DNA from 2 places in the Streptomyces sp. NPDC050564 genome. Region 2 is predicted to be linked to the other one. Evidence: riboswitches for the same ligand, from Rfam matches in the RefSeq annotation. Region 2 holds a riboswitch; the other holds the start of a gene.
The links. Region 2 has a riboswitch for thiamine pyrophosphate ahead of ACIBK0_RS18820 (thiamine ABC transporter substrate binding subunit). Riboswitches for the same ligand answer to the same signal wherever they lie in the genome.
Positions count from the first base shown of each region.

Region 1: linked by a shared signal. The riboswitch ahead of thiO (glycine oxidase ThiO) and the one ahead of ACIBK0_RS18820 (thiamine ABC transporter substrate binding subunit) in region 2 are both predicted to bind thiamine pyrophosphate.

Region 1 is NZ_JBITGS010000006.1:98,343-105,407, forward strand. Features, by position in the region: gene ACIBK0_RS11580 (hypothetical protein) at 1-497, opposite strand, end outside; gene metF (methylenetetrahydrofolate reductase [NAD(P)H]) at 554-1,477, opposite strand; gene thiE (thiamine phosphate synthase) at 1,615-2,274, opposite strand; gene ACIBK0_RS11595 (Rv2175c family DNA-binding protein) at 2,476-2,841, opposite strand; gene ACIBK0_RS11600 (NAD(P)/FAD-dependent oxidoreductase) at 3,058-4,293, opposite strand; gene ACIBK0_RS11605 (hypothetical protein) at 4,380-4,721, opposite strand; TPP riboswitch at 4,774-4,887, shown strand; gene thiO (glycine oxidase ThiO) at 4,885-6,051, shown strand; gene thiS (sulfur carrier protein ThiS) at 6,048-6,248, shown strand; gene ACIBK0_RS11620 (thiazole synthase) at 6,252-7,046, shown strand.
Region 2 is NZ_JBITGS010000011.1:23,501-30,565, forward strand. Features, by position in the region: gene ACIBK0_RS18815 (ABC transporter permease) at 1-523, opposite strand, end outside; gene ACIBK0_RS18820 (thiamine ABC transporter substrate binding subunit) at 499-1,587, opposite strand; TPP riboswitch at 1,665-1,770, opposite strand; gene rlmN (23S rRNA (adenine(2503)-C(2))-methyltransferase RlmN) at 1,795-2,901, opposite strand; gene ACIBK0_RS18830 (hypothetical protein) at 3,276-3,515, shown strand; gene ACIBK0_RS18835 (hypothetical protein) at 3,623-4,204, shown strand; gene ACIBK0_RS18840 (DUF6233 domain-containing protein) at 4,215-4,556, shown strand; gene ACIBK0_RS18845 (hypothetical protein) at 4,857-5,105, shown strand; gene ACIBK0_RS18850 (phosphatidate cytidylyltransferase) at 5,392-6,519, opposite strand; gene frr (ribosome recycling factor) at 6,519-7,065, opposite strand, start outside.

The DNA of each region.
Region 1 (7,065 bases), on a different contig from region 2:
TACGAGCCGGTGTCGTCGGGCAGCGGCTGCGGCTCGTACACGGCGGTGGTCTCGGCGGCCGCGGGCTGACCGGAACCCTGCGGCATGAACCGGTCGGACGACGCGGGCGAGAAGACGTCGTCCTCTCCGGCGTACTCGTCGTCCTGCTGATGGGCGGCGCCGTCGGTCGCTTCGAGGTCGGAGACCTCCAGCGTCGGGTCCTGGTACTCCGGTTCGCCGCGGCGGCGCTTGCTGGGCGCGGAGCGGCCATTGAGGGCCCAACCCTGGGCAAAACCACGGCGGAACGACAGGGTGACGTACGTCTGGCCGACCGCGAAGGCGGCCGCGCCCAGGCCGATGACGACCACGGAGGGCATCAGCACACCGAGGACCACACCGAGGAAGCCGACGAAGGCGAGCAGTCGGTAGCGCAGCCGCGCCTTGTACTGCAGCAGCACCTCGCCGAGCAGCCACAGCGCGACAATGCCGAACGCGATATAGAGGACCGTCCAGCCCATGTACGCCCCTCTCCCAGTGGCCGCTACGCAGTCTGTCGTACGCGGGTGCGACCGGTCTAGGCCTGCTGTGGGTGGTGCAGGCCCAGATTCTCGTAGATTTCCAGCGTCGCCGTGGAGTTGTTCAGCGTAATGAAGTGCAATCCGGGGACTCCCTCGGCCAGCAGCCTCGCGCAGAACTCCGTCGCGAACTCAATGCCAATGGAGCGTACAGCCGCCGGATCGTCTTTGGCTGTGAGGATCCGTTCTTTCAGGGCGTCAGGGAACGAAGCGTTGCTGAGCTTCGGGAGCCGCTCCAGCATCTTCACGCTCGTCACCGGCATGACCTCGGGGATCACCGGGGTTTCGCAGCCGGCCGACGCGACGCGGTCGCGCAGGCGCAGATACGACTCCGGGTGGAAGAACATCTGCGTGATCGCGTAGTCGGCGCCGGCACGGCACTTGTCGACGAAGCGCGCAACGTCCAGGTCCCATTCGGCGGACCGAGGGTGCATCTCCGGGAAGGCCGCGACGCCGACGCAGAAGTCGCCCGACTCCTTGATGAGTCGCACGAGTTCGGCCGCGTAGGTCAGGCCCCGCGGGTGCGGGACCCACTCGCCCATGGGATCGCCGGGCGGATCGCCGCGGACCGCGAGCATGTTGCGGATACCGGCGTCCGCGTACTGGCCGATGATGTTGCGCAGTTCGGCGATGGAGTGGTTGACCGCGGTCAGGTGGGCGACCGGGGTGAGCGTCGTGTCGACGACGATCTGCTGGGTCTCCTTGACCGTGCCCGCACGCGTGGAGCCGCCGGCCCCATAGGTCACGGAGACGAAGTCGGGAGCGACGGCCTCGACCCGGCGAAGGGCGTTCCACAGGTTCCGCTCGCCCTTGGGGGTCTTCGGCGCGGAGAACTCGAACGAGTACGTCTTCTTGCCGGTCGCGAGCATGTCGCGCACGGTGCGTGCGCGATCAGTCCTGGTGGAAGCAGATCCGAGGGCCATACCCGCAGGTTAGCCAGGGGGCGCCGGTCCCCCAACCGAACCGATGAGATTTGTCCGCTTTGTCGACTTCTTGTCCACCCCTCGGACATTTATCGGACGGCGGAGCGGGACGGTTGCTCCGCACGACCACCGGATGACTATGCGTGACGAAGCCGCTTCGCGAACTCTGCCGCCGCCGCGCCCGGGTCGTCCGCCTCGGTGATCGCCCGTACGACGACGACACGCCGGGCACCCGCCTCCAGCACCTCGTCGAGGTTGCCGAGGTCGATACCGCCGATGGCGAACCAGGGACGGTCGGTGCCCAGCGAGGCCGTGTAACGGACCAGGTCGAGCCCGGGTGCGTGGCGGCCCGGCTTGGTGGGGGTGGGCCAGCAGGGGCCGGTGCAGAAGTAGTCCACGCCCTCCTGGACGGCGGCGGCCGCGGCCTCGGACTCGGCGTGGGTGGAGCGGCCGATCAGGACGTCGTCGCCGAGGACGGCGCGGGCCGCGGGGACCGGGAGGTCGCCCTGGCCCAGATGCAGTACGTCGGCGCCGATCGCGTGGGCGACGTCCGCCCGGTCGTTGACCGCGAGGAGCCTGCCGTGGCGTGCGCAGGCGTCCGCGAAGACCTGGAGGTGTTCCAGCTCCTCGGCCGCCTCCATGCCCTTGTCGCGCAGCTGCACGATGTCGACCCCGCCCTCCAGGACGGCGTCCAGGAACTCGGCGAGGTCGCCCTGGCGCTTGCGAGCGTCCGTGCACAGGTAGACGCGGGCGTCGGCGAGCTGGGCGCGTGCGATGGTGGCGGCGTTCTCGGGCATGCGTATATCCCCCGTTGTCGGTGCGTACGGACCACGGCGGCCGCGTGGCCTTTCGGCGCGTACGGACCACGGTGGTCCGGTGGCTTTTCGGCGCGTACGGACCGCAGTGGTCCCGTGGCCTTTCGGCGCGTCCGGACCACGATGATCCGGTGGCTGTTCGGCCGGTGACCGCCGTGGTCCGTACGCCGGACGGTTGTCAGGTCAGACGGCGAGCGCCTGGGCGCGGCGCTTCACCTCCGTGCCGCGATTCTCGCTGAGAGCCTGCGCGGGTGTGCCGGGCAGGGTCGGGTCGGGGGTGAAGAGCCACTCGAGCATCTCTTCGTCGGTGAAGCCGTCGTCCCGCAGGAGCGTCAGGGTGCCGGACAGGCCCTTGACGACCTTGTCCCCGTCGATGAAGGCGGCGGGGACGTGCAGCGCGCGGTTCTCACCACGGCGTACGGCGATCAGCTGGCCCTCCTTGACCAGCTGCCGGACGCGGGTCACCTCGACGCCGAGCTGTTCGGCGATGTCGGGGAGGGTGAGCCAGGCGGGGACGAGAGCATCGATCTTTGCGTCAATCTCGGTCACGGGACAAGCCTGCCATCCCGGACTGACACTCGGTACCCGAGTCCCGCCGGAGCCGGGGTCCCGCGCTCCTGCGATCGGGTGGGTTTCCGCCGCTCGGCACTGCCGGAAACACCACCGGAATCCGCGGTCGGGGCGCCCCGCCGTCCAGCGGTCGCGCCGAAACGTCCTCCGGCTCCGCCGAATCGGGGGTTCCTCCGGCGGCTGAAGAGGGGTCGGCTACGCCGCCGTCGCCGCCTTCAGCGGTTTCGACGGGTCCACCAGAAGTTCCGGGTTCATCGGGGTGCCCGCCTCGATGAGCCGGCGGCCCTGGGCCAGATCCCTCGGTCGGCCCACCGCCAGGAGGGCGACCAGGCGCGTGTCGCGGAGCCAGCAGACCGTCCAGGCGGGCGCGGAGGGGTCACCGCGCCAGAGGGTCGTGTCGGCGGGGGCGTGGTGGCCCACGTACTGGACGAAACGGCCGAACTGCTCGGACCAGAAGTACGGGACGGGGTCGTACGCGGCGGGAGCCTCGCCGATGATGTTCGCGGCGACCGTGCGCGGACCCTGGAGGGCGTTGTCCCAGTGGTGGACCAGCAGGCGGTTCTCATACCTTCCCGACGGGAAGGAGGCGCAGTCACCGACCGCGTAGACGTCCGGTACGGAGGTGCGCAGGTGGTCGTCGGCCACCACCTCGCGGTGGGCGCCGAGCGCGATGCCGGAGCCGGCCAGCCAGGCGGTCGCGGGGCGCGCGCCGATGCCGACGACCACGGCGCCCGCGGGAACGCGGGAACCGTCGTCCAGCACCACCGCGCCGGGCTCGATGCGCTCCACGCGCGCGTGCGTACGCAGGGACGCCCCGCTGCTCGCGTACCAGGCCGCCATCGGCGCCGCCACCTCGGCGGGCAGCGCGCCGGCGAGTGGCCGGTCGGCGGCCTCGACGACCGTCACCGCGCACCCCGCCTCGCGCGCCGCCGTGGCGAACTCGGCGCCGATCCAGCCGGCCCCGACGACCACGATGTCGTGCTGCTGCGCGAGGACGGGACGAAGCCGCTCGGCGTCGTCCAGGGTGCGCAGCAGATGGACCCCGGGCACTCCCTCCGCGCCCGGCAGCTGAATCGGTTCCGCGCCGGTCGCGACGACCAGGACGTCGTACGGCACGGGCCCGGTGGCAGTGTCCAGCTCATGGTCCTCGGGGCGCAGGCCGAGCGCCTCGCGTCCGAGCTGCAGTTCGATGTCCAGTGCCTCGAAGTCGACATCGAAGGCGGAGCCCTCGGCCTTGCCGAGCAGGACGGCTTTGGACAGCGGTGGCCGGTCGTACGGCTGATGGGGCTCCGCGCCGATCAGCGTCACACTGCCGGTGAAGCCCTGTTCGCGCAGGGCGACCGCGGTCTGCACGCCGGCCATGCCCGCGCCCACGACGACGACTCGCCGTGCCGTACGCCCCTGCGACTGCGCCTGCGTCTGCTCGCTCACCTGATCACCATAGACAACTGACAATTTGTCAGTCAGGGGACGTGCTCAGTGACCTGTTGCACAGTGCACGTCCACTCCTCCCACGCTCATTCGTCCACTTCTTCCACCACGCTCGTCCCGCTGCCCGTCTGCGACTCCCATTCCCAGGTCTCCTCCAGGCGTACCCGCCCGTCGGCCAGCTCGACCACGCGGGACACGCAGTGCCCCGACGAGGTGCCGCCGTCGCGCTTCAGCTGCACATACCGGAAGTCGAGGCGGTCCCTCTCACGAGTACCCACGAGATGCCCGCGTACGACATCGCCACCCGCGTACTCGGCCCAGATCTCGCCGTCCTTCTCGTGGTACGTGAACCGGGTGCGGGTACCCACCTGACCTGGCGCCTGGTCTGCGACCGGGGCGAGGACGAGGCCGTCGAGCGAGCGGGGCATGGGCGGAGGCTCCCTTACTGAGACAGGTGGCGGCGGGCTAGGGTGGCCAACGTAAAGCACTCGCGGGAGCCCGGACGCACCGGGCTGAGAGGGAGGCTGGGACGGCCTCCGACCGTACGAACCTGATCCGGGTCATGCCGGCGAAGGGAGGGGCTGGACGCCCATGTCGCCTACGCGTACGTCAGACGTCCTCGTCATCGGGGGCGGAATCATCGGGCTGGTGACGGCCTGGCGGGCCGCGCAACGCGGGTTCACGACCGCCGTGGTGGATCCCGAACCGGGCGGCGGAGCGGCCCAGGTCGCGGCCGGGATGCTCGCCGCCGTCACCGAACTGCACTACGGCGAGCAGACCCTGCTGGGCCTCAACCTCGCCTCCGCGCGCCGCTATCCGGACTTCGCCGCCGAGCTCACCGAGGCGACGGGCCAGGACCTCGGCTACCGCCAGTGCGGCACGCTGGCCGTCGCGCTGGACGCCGATGACCGCGCGCATCTGCGGGAACTGCACACCCTGCAACGGCAGTCGGGGCTCGACTCGGAGTGGCTGAGCGGGCGCGAGTGCCGCCGTCTGGAGCCGATGCTCGCACCCGGCGTACGCGGTGGTCTGCGGGTCGACGGCGACCATCAGATCGATCCGCGCCGGCTCGCCAAGGCCCTGGTCACGGCGTGCGAGCGGGCCGGGGTGGTGTTCCACCGGACCTGGGCGGAGCGGCTGAGCGTCGTAGGGGGCCGGGCCGCCGGAGTCGTCACCACGGACGGCACCGAGCCGGCCGCCGGTCAGGTCGTGCTCGCCGGAGGCAGTCTCAGCGGTCGTCTGGCGGGCGTCCCCGACGACGTACTGCCGCCCGTGCGGCCGGTGAAGGGGCAGGTACTGCGGCTGACCGTGCCGAACCGGTACGCGCCCTTCCTGAACCGAACCGTCCGCGCCGTCGTGCGCGGAAGCCAGGTCTATCTGGTGCCGCGCGAGAACGGCGAACTCGTCGTGGGCGCGACCAGCGAGGAGCTGGGCTGGGACACGACGGTGACCGCGGGCGGCGTGTACGAGCTGCTGCGCGACGCCCATGAGCTGGTGCCGGGGATCACCGAGCTGCCGCTCACGGAGACCCGGGCGGGGCTGCGCCCCGGCTCCCCCGACAACGCTCCGCTCCTCGGACCGACCGCGCTGGACGGCCTCCTCCTCGCCACCGGGCACTACCGCAACGGGGTGCTCCTCACGCCCGTCACCGGTGACGCCATGGCGCACGTCCTGACCACCGGTGAACTCCCCGACGTGGCCCGCCCCTTCACCCCCCGGCGCTTCGGCGCCGCCGCCCTCACGGAGCAGCCCGCATGAACATCTTCGTCAACGGAGAGCGGCAGCAGATCACCACGGGGACCGCTCTCGACACGCTCGTCGCGACCCTCACCGCCGCCCCGTCCGGCGTGGCCGCCGCGCTCAACGAAACCGTCGTCCCGCGCACTCAGTGGTCGTCCACCGCCCTGTCCGAGGGAGACCGCGTCGAAGTCCTCACCGCCGTGCAGGGAGGCTGACCCATGGCCGACGATCCGTTTGTCCTCGCTGGTACGTCCTTCTCGTCCCGGCTGATCATGGGCACGGGCGGTGCGCCCAGCCTCGATGTGCTGGAGCGCGCGCTGGTGGCCTCCGGAACGGAGCTGACGACGGTCGCTATGCGGCGCGTGGACGCGTCCGTGCACGGCTCGGTTCTGTCCGTGCTCGACAAGCTCGGCATCCGCGTGCTGCCGAACACGGCGGGCTGTTTCACCGCGGGCGAGGCCGTGCTGACCGCTCGTCTCGCGCGTGAGGCCCTGGGCACGGACCTGGTCAAGCTCGAGGTCATCGCCGACGAGCGCACGCTGCTGCCCGACCCGATCGAGCTGCTCGACGCCGCGGAGACGCTCGTCGACGAGGGGTTCATCGTGTTGCCGTACACGAACGACGACCCCGTCCTGGCGCGGAAGCTGGAGGACGTCGGCTGCGCCGCCATCATGCCGCTCGGCTCGCCCATCGGGTCCGGGCTGGGGATCCGGAACCCGCACAACTTCCAGTTGATCGTGGAGCACGCGCGCGTGCCGGTGATTCTGGACGCGGGGGCCGGCACGGCGTCCGATGCGGCGCTCGCGATGGAGCTGGGGTGTGCGGGTGTGATGCTTGCCTCAGCGGTGACGCGGGCGCAGGAGCCTGTCCTGATGGCGGAGGCCATGAAGCACGCGGTGGACGCGGGGCGGCTCGCCCGCCGTGCGGGGCGGATTCCTAGGCGGCACTTCGCCGAGGCGTCGTCTCCTGCGGAGGGCTTGGCCAGCTTGGATCCGGAGAGGCCCGCCTTCTGAGTGCCCGCCGCGGCGGGTA
Region 2 (7,065 bases):
CGAGCTGCGACCAGAGCCCACCGACCGTCCGTACGACGACCGCGTAGTTGAAGAAGACATGCGCGAGCAGGATCGCCCAGACGGTGGTGTCGAGCCGTACGCCCCACAGCTCGTCCAGGAGCCCGCTGCGGCCGACAAGAGCCAGGAATGCCGTACCGACAACGACGGTGGGCAGCACGAAGGGCACGGTCACGATTGCCCGCAGGACCTGCTTGCCCCTGAAATCGAAGCGCGCGAACACATACGCGCCGGGGAGCGCTATCAGCAGCGTGAGCGCTGTCGAGGCGAGCGCCTGCCACGTGGTGAACCAGAGCACGTGCCGGATGTCCGACTGCGCGAGCACATCGCCGATCCGCCCCAACTGCCAGGCCCCGTCGACCTTCAGACCGCGGGCCACGATCGCGGCCACGGGGTAGGCGAAGAAGACGGCGAAGAACGCGACGGGCAGGGCCATGAGCCCCAGCCGCGCCGCGCTCCCCTTCCGGGCCTTCGGCGGAGCTACTTCAGTACGAGCGAGGTCCACGACTTGACCCACTGGTCACGGTTGTCGGCGATCTTGGCGGGGCCCATGATCTCGGGATCCTTGGCCTGCGGGCCGAACTTCGTGAACTCCGGCGGCACCTGAGCGGCCTGCCGCACCGGGTAGACGAACATGTTGAGCGGCATGTCGTCCTGGAACTCCTTGGTGAGCAGGAAGTCGAGGAGCGCCTTGCCGCCCTTGGTGTTCTTCGCGTGGCTCAGCAGCCCCGCGTACTCGATCTGCCGGAAGCAGGTGCCGTTCGCGACGCCGGTCGGCGCGGTCGTCGGCTTCGGGTCGGCGTAGATGACCTCGGCCGGCGGCGAGGAGGCGTACGAGACGACCAGCGGGCGGTCCGCCTTGGCCTTCTTGCCGCCGGCGGATCCGGAGAACTCGTCGTTGTAGGCCTGCTCCCAGCCGTCGACGACCTTGACGCCGTTGGCCTTGAGCTTCTTCCAGTAGTCCTGCCAGCCTCCCCCATCGCCGTACTTCGCGGCGGTCCCGAGCAGGAAGCCGAGGCCGGGCGAGGACGTGGAGGCGTTCTCGGTGACGAGGAGGTTCTTGTACTCGGGCTTGATCAGGTCGTCGAAGGACTGCGGCGGCGTCAGCTTGTGCTCGCTGAAGTAGGCCTTGTCGTAGTTGACGCAGATGTCGCCGGAGTCGATGGGCGTGACCCGGTGCTTGTCCTGGTCGACCCGGTACTCCGGGAGGACCAGGTCCGAGCCCTTGGCCTCGTACGACTGGAAGAGCCCGTTGTCGAGCGCGCGGGACAGCAGGGTGTTGTCGACGCCGAAGAAGACATCGCCCTGGGGGTTGTCCTTGGTGAGGATCGCTTTGTTGACGGCCTGTCCGGCGTCGCCGTCCTTCAGGACCTTGACCTTGTACCCGGACCGCTTCTCGAAGTCCTTCAGCACGCTCTTGGACACGGCCCACGAGTCGTGGCTGACGAGCGTCACGGTCTTGGAGTCCGCGGAGCCGCCGCTGTCGGTGGACCCGCACGCCGTCAGCACGGGCAGCGTGACCAGGCCCAGGCCGACAGCCACGGACGCGAACTTCTTGGTGTTGCTCACTGATTTCCTCCTGGCTGACCAGGAAGAGACGCGGCCCTGCCCGGAACCTCTGACAGTTCCCGGGCAGGGCGCAACAGCTTGAGTGGTGACCGAACTTCCTACCCAGAATGACCTGGGCAAGGTTCAGAGGGTCTGCGGTCTCTCCCGCACTCTCAGCGCTGTGGCGCTCCCCTGTCGGAATATGAAGATGTACGTACGCAGGACAGGTTACCGCTCGGTGGCAGCGAGCTGACCGCACGCCCCGTCGATCTCCTGGCCCCGGGTGTCCCGGATGGTCACCGGCACCCCGTGGGCCGCGATCGCCTCGACGAACGCCTTCTCGTCCTCGGGCCGCGAGGCGGTCCACTTCGAACCCGGGGTCGGGTTCAACGGGATGAGATTGACGTGCACCGGCTTGCCCTTGAGCAGCCGCCCGAGCCGGTCACCGCGCCACGCCTGGTCGTTGATGTCCCGGATGAGGGCGTACTCGATGGACAGCCGACGCCCGGACCTGGCCGCGTACTCCCAGCCGGCGTCGAGAACTTCCCGCACCTTCCACCGCGTATTGACCGGTACGAGGGTGTCGCGCAGTTCGTCGTCCGGCGCGTGCAGCGAGATGGCGAGGCGGCACTTGAAGCCCTCGTCGGAGAACCGGTGGATCGCGGGGACGAGCCCCACGGTGGACACGGTGATTCCGCGCTGCGACAGCCCGAGCCCGTCGGGCTCGGGGTCGGTGAGCGCCCGGATCGCCCCGACCACTCGCTTGTAGTTGGCGAGCGGCTCGCCCATGCCCATGAAGACGATGTTGCTCAGCCGCGCCGGACCGCCCGGGATCTCGCCGTCCCTGAGGGCGCGCATCCCGTCCACGATCTGGTGCACGATCTCACCGGTCGACAAGTTCCGGTCGAGACCGGCCTGCCCGGTGGCGCAGAACGGACAGTTCATCCCGCAGCCGGCCTGCGAGCTGATGCACATGGTCACCCGGTCCGGGTAGCGCATCAGCACGGACTCGACGAGCGTGCCGTCGAAGAGCCGCCACAGGGTCTTGCGGGTGGTGTCCTGGTCGGTGGACAGATGCCGCACGACCGTCATCAGCTCGGGGAGCAACGCCTCCCGGAGCTTGCCGCGCGAGGCGGCCGGGATGTCCGTCCACTCCGCGGGGTCGTGCGCGTACCGCGCGAAGTAGTGCTGCGAGAGCTGCTTGGCACGAAACGGCTTCTCACCGATCGCGGCAACCGCCTCTTTGCGCTCGGCGGGCGTGAGATCGGCAAGGTGCCGCGGCGGCTTCTGGGCTCCGCGCGGGGCGACGAAAGTGAGTTCTCCGGGCTTAGGCATGGCTGTACCAGTGTCGCAGATCGATTTGGGTGACCTGGGGCCCTAGACGTGCGGTGATCGTCATCGGTCGTACCCGGTCGTCCTCGGCTTTCCTCCGGCGGCCCACAGACGGCCCGACCCATGCCGCCTCGGGACGGCATACGTGCAGGTTGAAGCCCCGATGAAACCAGGAGGGTGCGAGACGGCCGCCGGCACACGCGGTGCCCGTCGCGCGGCGAGTGGACGGCGGGCCGCACCCCTTCGAAGATCGCGAACAGTTCGTGATCTTCGTTTCGCGGGCGGCCGGCCCGCCGAGGACTCCACCGCGGACTCAACCGCGCCATGGGCACGTCGCAAGGTCGGCGCGCTGAGCACATGAGCTTAGGATCCGGATCGTGGCAGACATTCCCGACGAACTCATCAAGCTGGAACATTGCGCCGAGGAGGAACGCGCGAAGCTCGCGGGCCTCACCGGCGAGGAGTACGAGGCGCAGTGGCACCGATGGCGCGACGCGTCCGAGGTGGCACAGGCGGCCATCACCAAGTACGCACAGGCGGCCGAGCAGGACCGCCACGAGGTCGAGCAATCCGTGAAGAGGGCTGTACGGCGGGCAGAGGAGGACCCGGCGGACTAGTCGGGCGCGTACAGGCCCCCGCGTCTCGCGGTGGAGGCGAGGGCCCGTCGCACCATCACCCGTACGGGGTCTCGTGTCGCCCCACGCGCCCCGCTACATTCGAACGCATGAGCGAATGGCGTGATGCGGAAGAGGTCGCCCTCCCGGTGCCGGATGAGGTGCCGGAGTGGCGAGACATCGAATTCGCCCGTACGGGACTCACGCTCACGCTCCAGCGGACAGGCCGACGGCAGAAGGCCCAGGTGTTGGAGTACCGCGACCGGCCGGACGGCAGTCGCGCCCTGCTCGTCATCGTCGACTGGCCCCGGCCCACCATCCGCATGGCCTGGGTCGCATGGGACCCGGACCACATGGGCCTGCTGTACACCGAACGACACGTTCCCGCGACCGTCGAGGCCGAGCCACAGAACGGCGACGCGGTGATCGCGGGCCACGACATGCTCGACTGCTTCCACGGCCAGCCGGTCTCCTACTGGCCACACCACGCAGTCGAGGTGCGTGTGGGCGGCCGCTGGCACGAGGGCGGACTGCGGGCCCACTTCAACGGGCCGGGCGGCCGGTCCGTCGCATGGGTACAGCCGCGCTTCCACGAACCGGAATGGCGGGCCCTCGTCACCTTCAGCCGGCACTACGTATGGGATCCGGCGACGATCAGACCCCGCAGCGCTGACCAGGCCGAACAGGCCTAGACTCGAACATGTGAACGATCCAAGTCCGCCGACCCGCCTGGATCTGCTGCGCTTCCTGGAGCGCGTCCAGGAGCAGGACCTGGCGCGTACGCGGCGATGGATCGAGGCCGAGAAGCAGCGCGAAGACGAGCGGCAGCGCGGGATCGAGGCTCGGCCGCCCGCGCCGGACTGGCTCATCGAGCAGGGGCTCTCCGGGCGCGACCCCGTGTACGTGCACGTCGGCGGCTGCTGGAACTCCGGGACGCGAAGCCGCGGAGTAGAACGGCACCAGGCGGTACGGGCGCTCACGGAGGGCGGGGTACCGGCCTGCCCGCACTGCCGTCCGGACACGGATCTGGGGATCCTCGACTAAGAGCTTTCCGGCCGAGGCATGTGCGGAGCCGGACCAAGAGGGCGGTTGGGTGACGGTGCCGCGCGATCCCGTCGCCCCCCGCCGATGATCACGCCACCGCTCGCAGCGGCCCTTGCTCACCGGCAGGAACGGCTCCTCGATTGCCCATGCAGGGCACGCCGACAAGGGAACAATGCCGAGCATGGGCGCATGGGGGACGTTGCTCGCAACAGTTGTCGGTGCTGCGATCGCTCTGCTGGGGCAGCACCTCGTGAAGCGCGCCGAAGACAAGGCTCGCCTGTCGCAGCTGCTCCTGGAGCAATGTGCTCTGGTGGCTGCCTCTGCGTCGGACTGGCGTCCGCTCGGCTGCAGATCCTCTCCAAGGACCGGGCCCTGCTCTCGGCGCTGGAGGAACTGAACAAGGCCGGCCAGCAGCTCGGCAGCTACTGGCGACGGGGCGACGTGGAAGAGGCCGAGTACACCCGGCGTTGGGAGCGGCATCGCACCGCCAAGGCGCGATTCCTCGCCGCGAGCGGAGAAGTGGTCCGTCGGCACCTCACTCAGGCCTGAGTGACTGGGTCCCACGCCCGGCCACGGCCCGGCGGCCCGCAGGACAACCTCGCAATCGACGCTGAAGACGCAGGTAAGGGGCCTGTTGCCGGCGGATCACCGCCAGTTTCCCGGACTTGGGCATGGCCCTGTCGATGTCGCAAAAAAACGGAGGTGGCTTGTCAATGTCGCAGAAAAACGGAGGGGGTTCGCCGTCCTGTGGACAACGAGCCCCCCGCCGTCAAACCGCAGCTCAACGGCGCAGCGACCGCGATCGTGACCGCGGGTCAGCCGGATCTCACGAAGATCAGCCGGCCCCTACGAAGATCACCAACAACAGCCACACCACCGGAGCCGTCGGAAGCAACGAGTCCAGTCGGTCCATGATCCCGCCGTGGCCCGGCAGCAAGGTGCCCATGTCCTTGATGCCGAGGTCCCGCTTGATCATGGACTCGCCGAGGTCACCGAGCGTGGCGCTCGCCGCGACCGCGAGGCCGAGGAGCAGGCCCTGCCACCAGGTGCCGTCGTCGATCAGGAACTGCATGCACAGCGCACCTGCCGCCATGGCGAAGCTGACCGCTCCGAGCAGGCCCTCGCGGGTCTTGCCGGGGCTGATGCGCGGCGCCAGCTTGTGCTTGCCGAAGCGCCAGCCGATAGCGTACGCGCCGGTGTCGCTGACGACCGTCAGCAACAGGAAGGTCAGGACGCGGCGCGGGCCGTCGTCGGCGGTCAGCATCATCGCTACGAACGTCGCCAGGAACGGCACGTAGAAGGCCGCGAAGACCCCCGCCGTGACGTCCCTGAGGTAGCCCTCGGGCGGTTCCGTCATGCGCCAGACCAGGACAGCCAGCGCGGTGAGCGCCATCGCCACCCATGCGCCCTCGGCGCCCCGGACGTATCCGGCGACGACCATCGCGGCACCGCCGAGTGCCAGCGGGACGAGGGGCGCCTTGATGCCTTTGCGCTCCTCCAGCCGTGAGGTGAGCTCCCAGAGCCCCACCACCACGGCGACCGCTATGACTCCGACGAACACGGCCTTGACGATGAACAACGACGCGACGATCACCGCGCCGAGCCCGACGCCCACTCCTATGGCAGCGCCCAAGTCGCGTCCCGCACTCTTCTTCTGCGGTGCGGGGACGGGCTGTGGGGCGCTGGGCATGGGCTCCTGCGGCTTCTGTGACGGGTTCCCGTACGACGCCGCCGGCGGTGAGTGGTCGCGGAACGGGGGGCCGCTCAGCCGAGCGGCCCCCCGATCGTCATCCTGGTCTCCGCCATGTGGGGGTACGTCGGGCACGATGGGCATGGGGCGAGTCTGCTGCGCGTCATGCGCATCGTACGCGGGACCCGCCGGGCCTGCCCCCTGGGCAGGCCCCTGCTCGGACGGCCCCCAGTACCCGGCTTGTGGCGGCGCCCCCCAGGAAGAGTCGTTCATCAGACCTCGAGCAGCTCCGCTTCCTTGTGCTTCAGGAGCTCGTCGACCTGGGCGACGTACTTCGCCGTGGTGTCGTCGAGCTCCTTCTCGGCACGGCGGCCCTCGTCCTCGCCGACCTCGCCGTCCTTGATCAGCTTGTCGATGGCGTCCTTGGCCTTGCGGCGCACGGAGCGGATCGAGACCTTGGCGTCCTCGCCCTTGGTCTTCGCCACCTTGATGTAGTCCTTGCGGCGCTCCTCGGTCAGCTCCGGGAACACCACTCGGATGATGTTGCCGTCGTTGCTCGGGTTGACGCCCAGGTCGGAGTCGCGGATCGCCTGCTCGATGTTGCGCAGCGCGCTCTTGTCGAACGGGGTCACCACGGCCATGCGCGGCTCCGGCACCGAGAACGAGGCCAGCTGGTTGATCGGCGTCAGTGCGCCGTAGTAGTCGGCCACGATCTTGTTGAACATCGCCGGGTGCGCACGACCGGTGCGGATCGCGGCGAAGTCCTCCTTGGCGACCACGACGGCCTTCTCCATCTTCTCCTCGGCCTCGAGGAGGGTC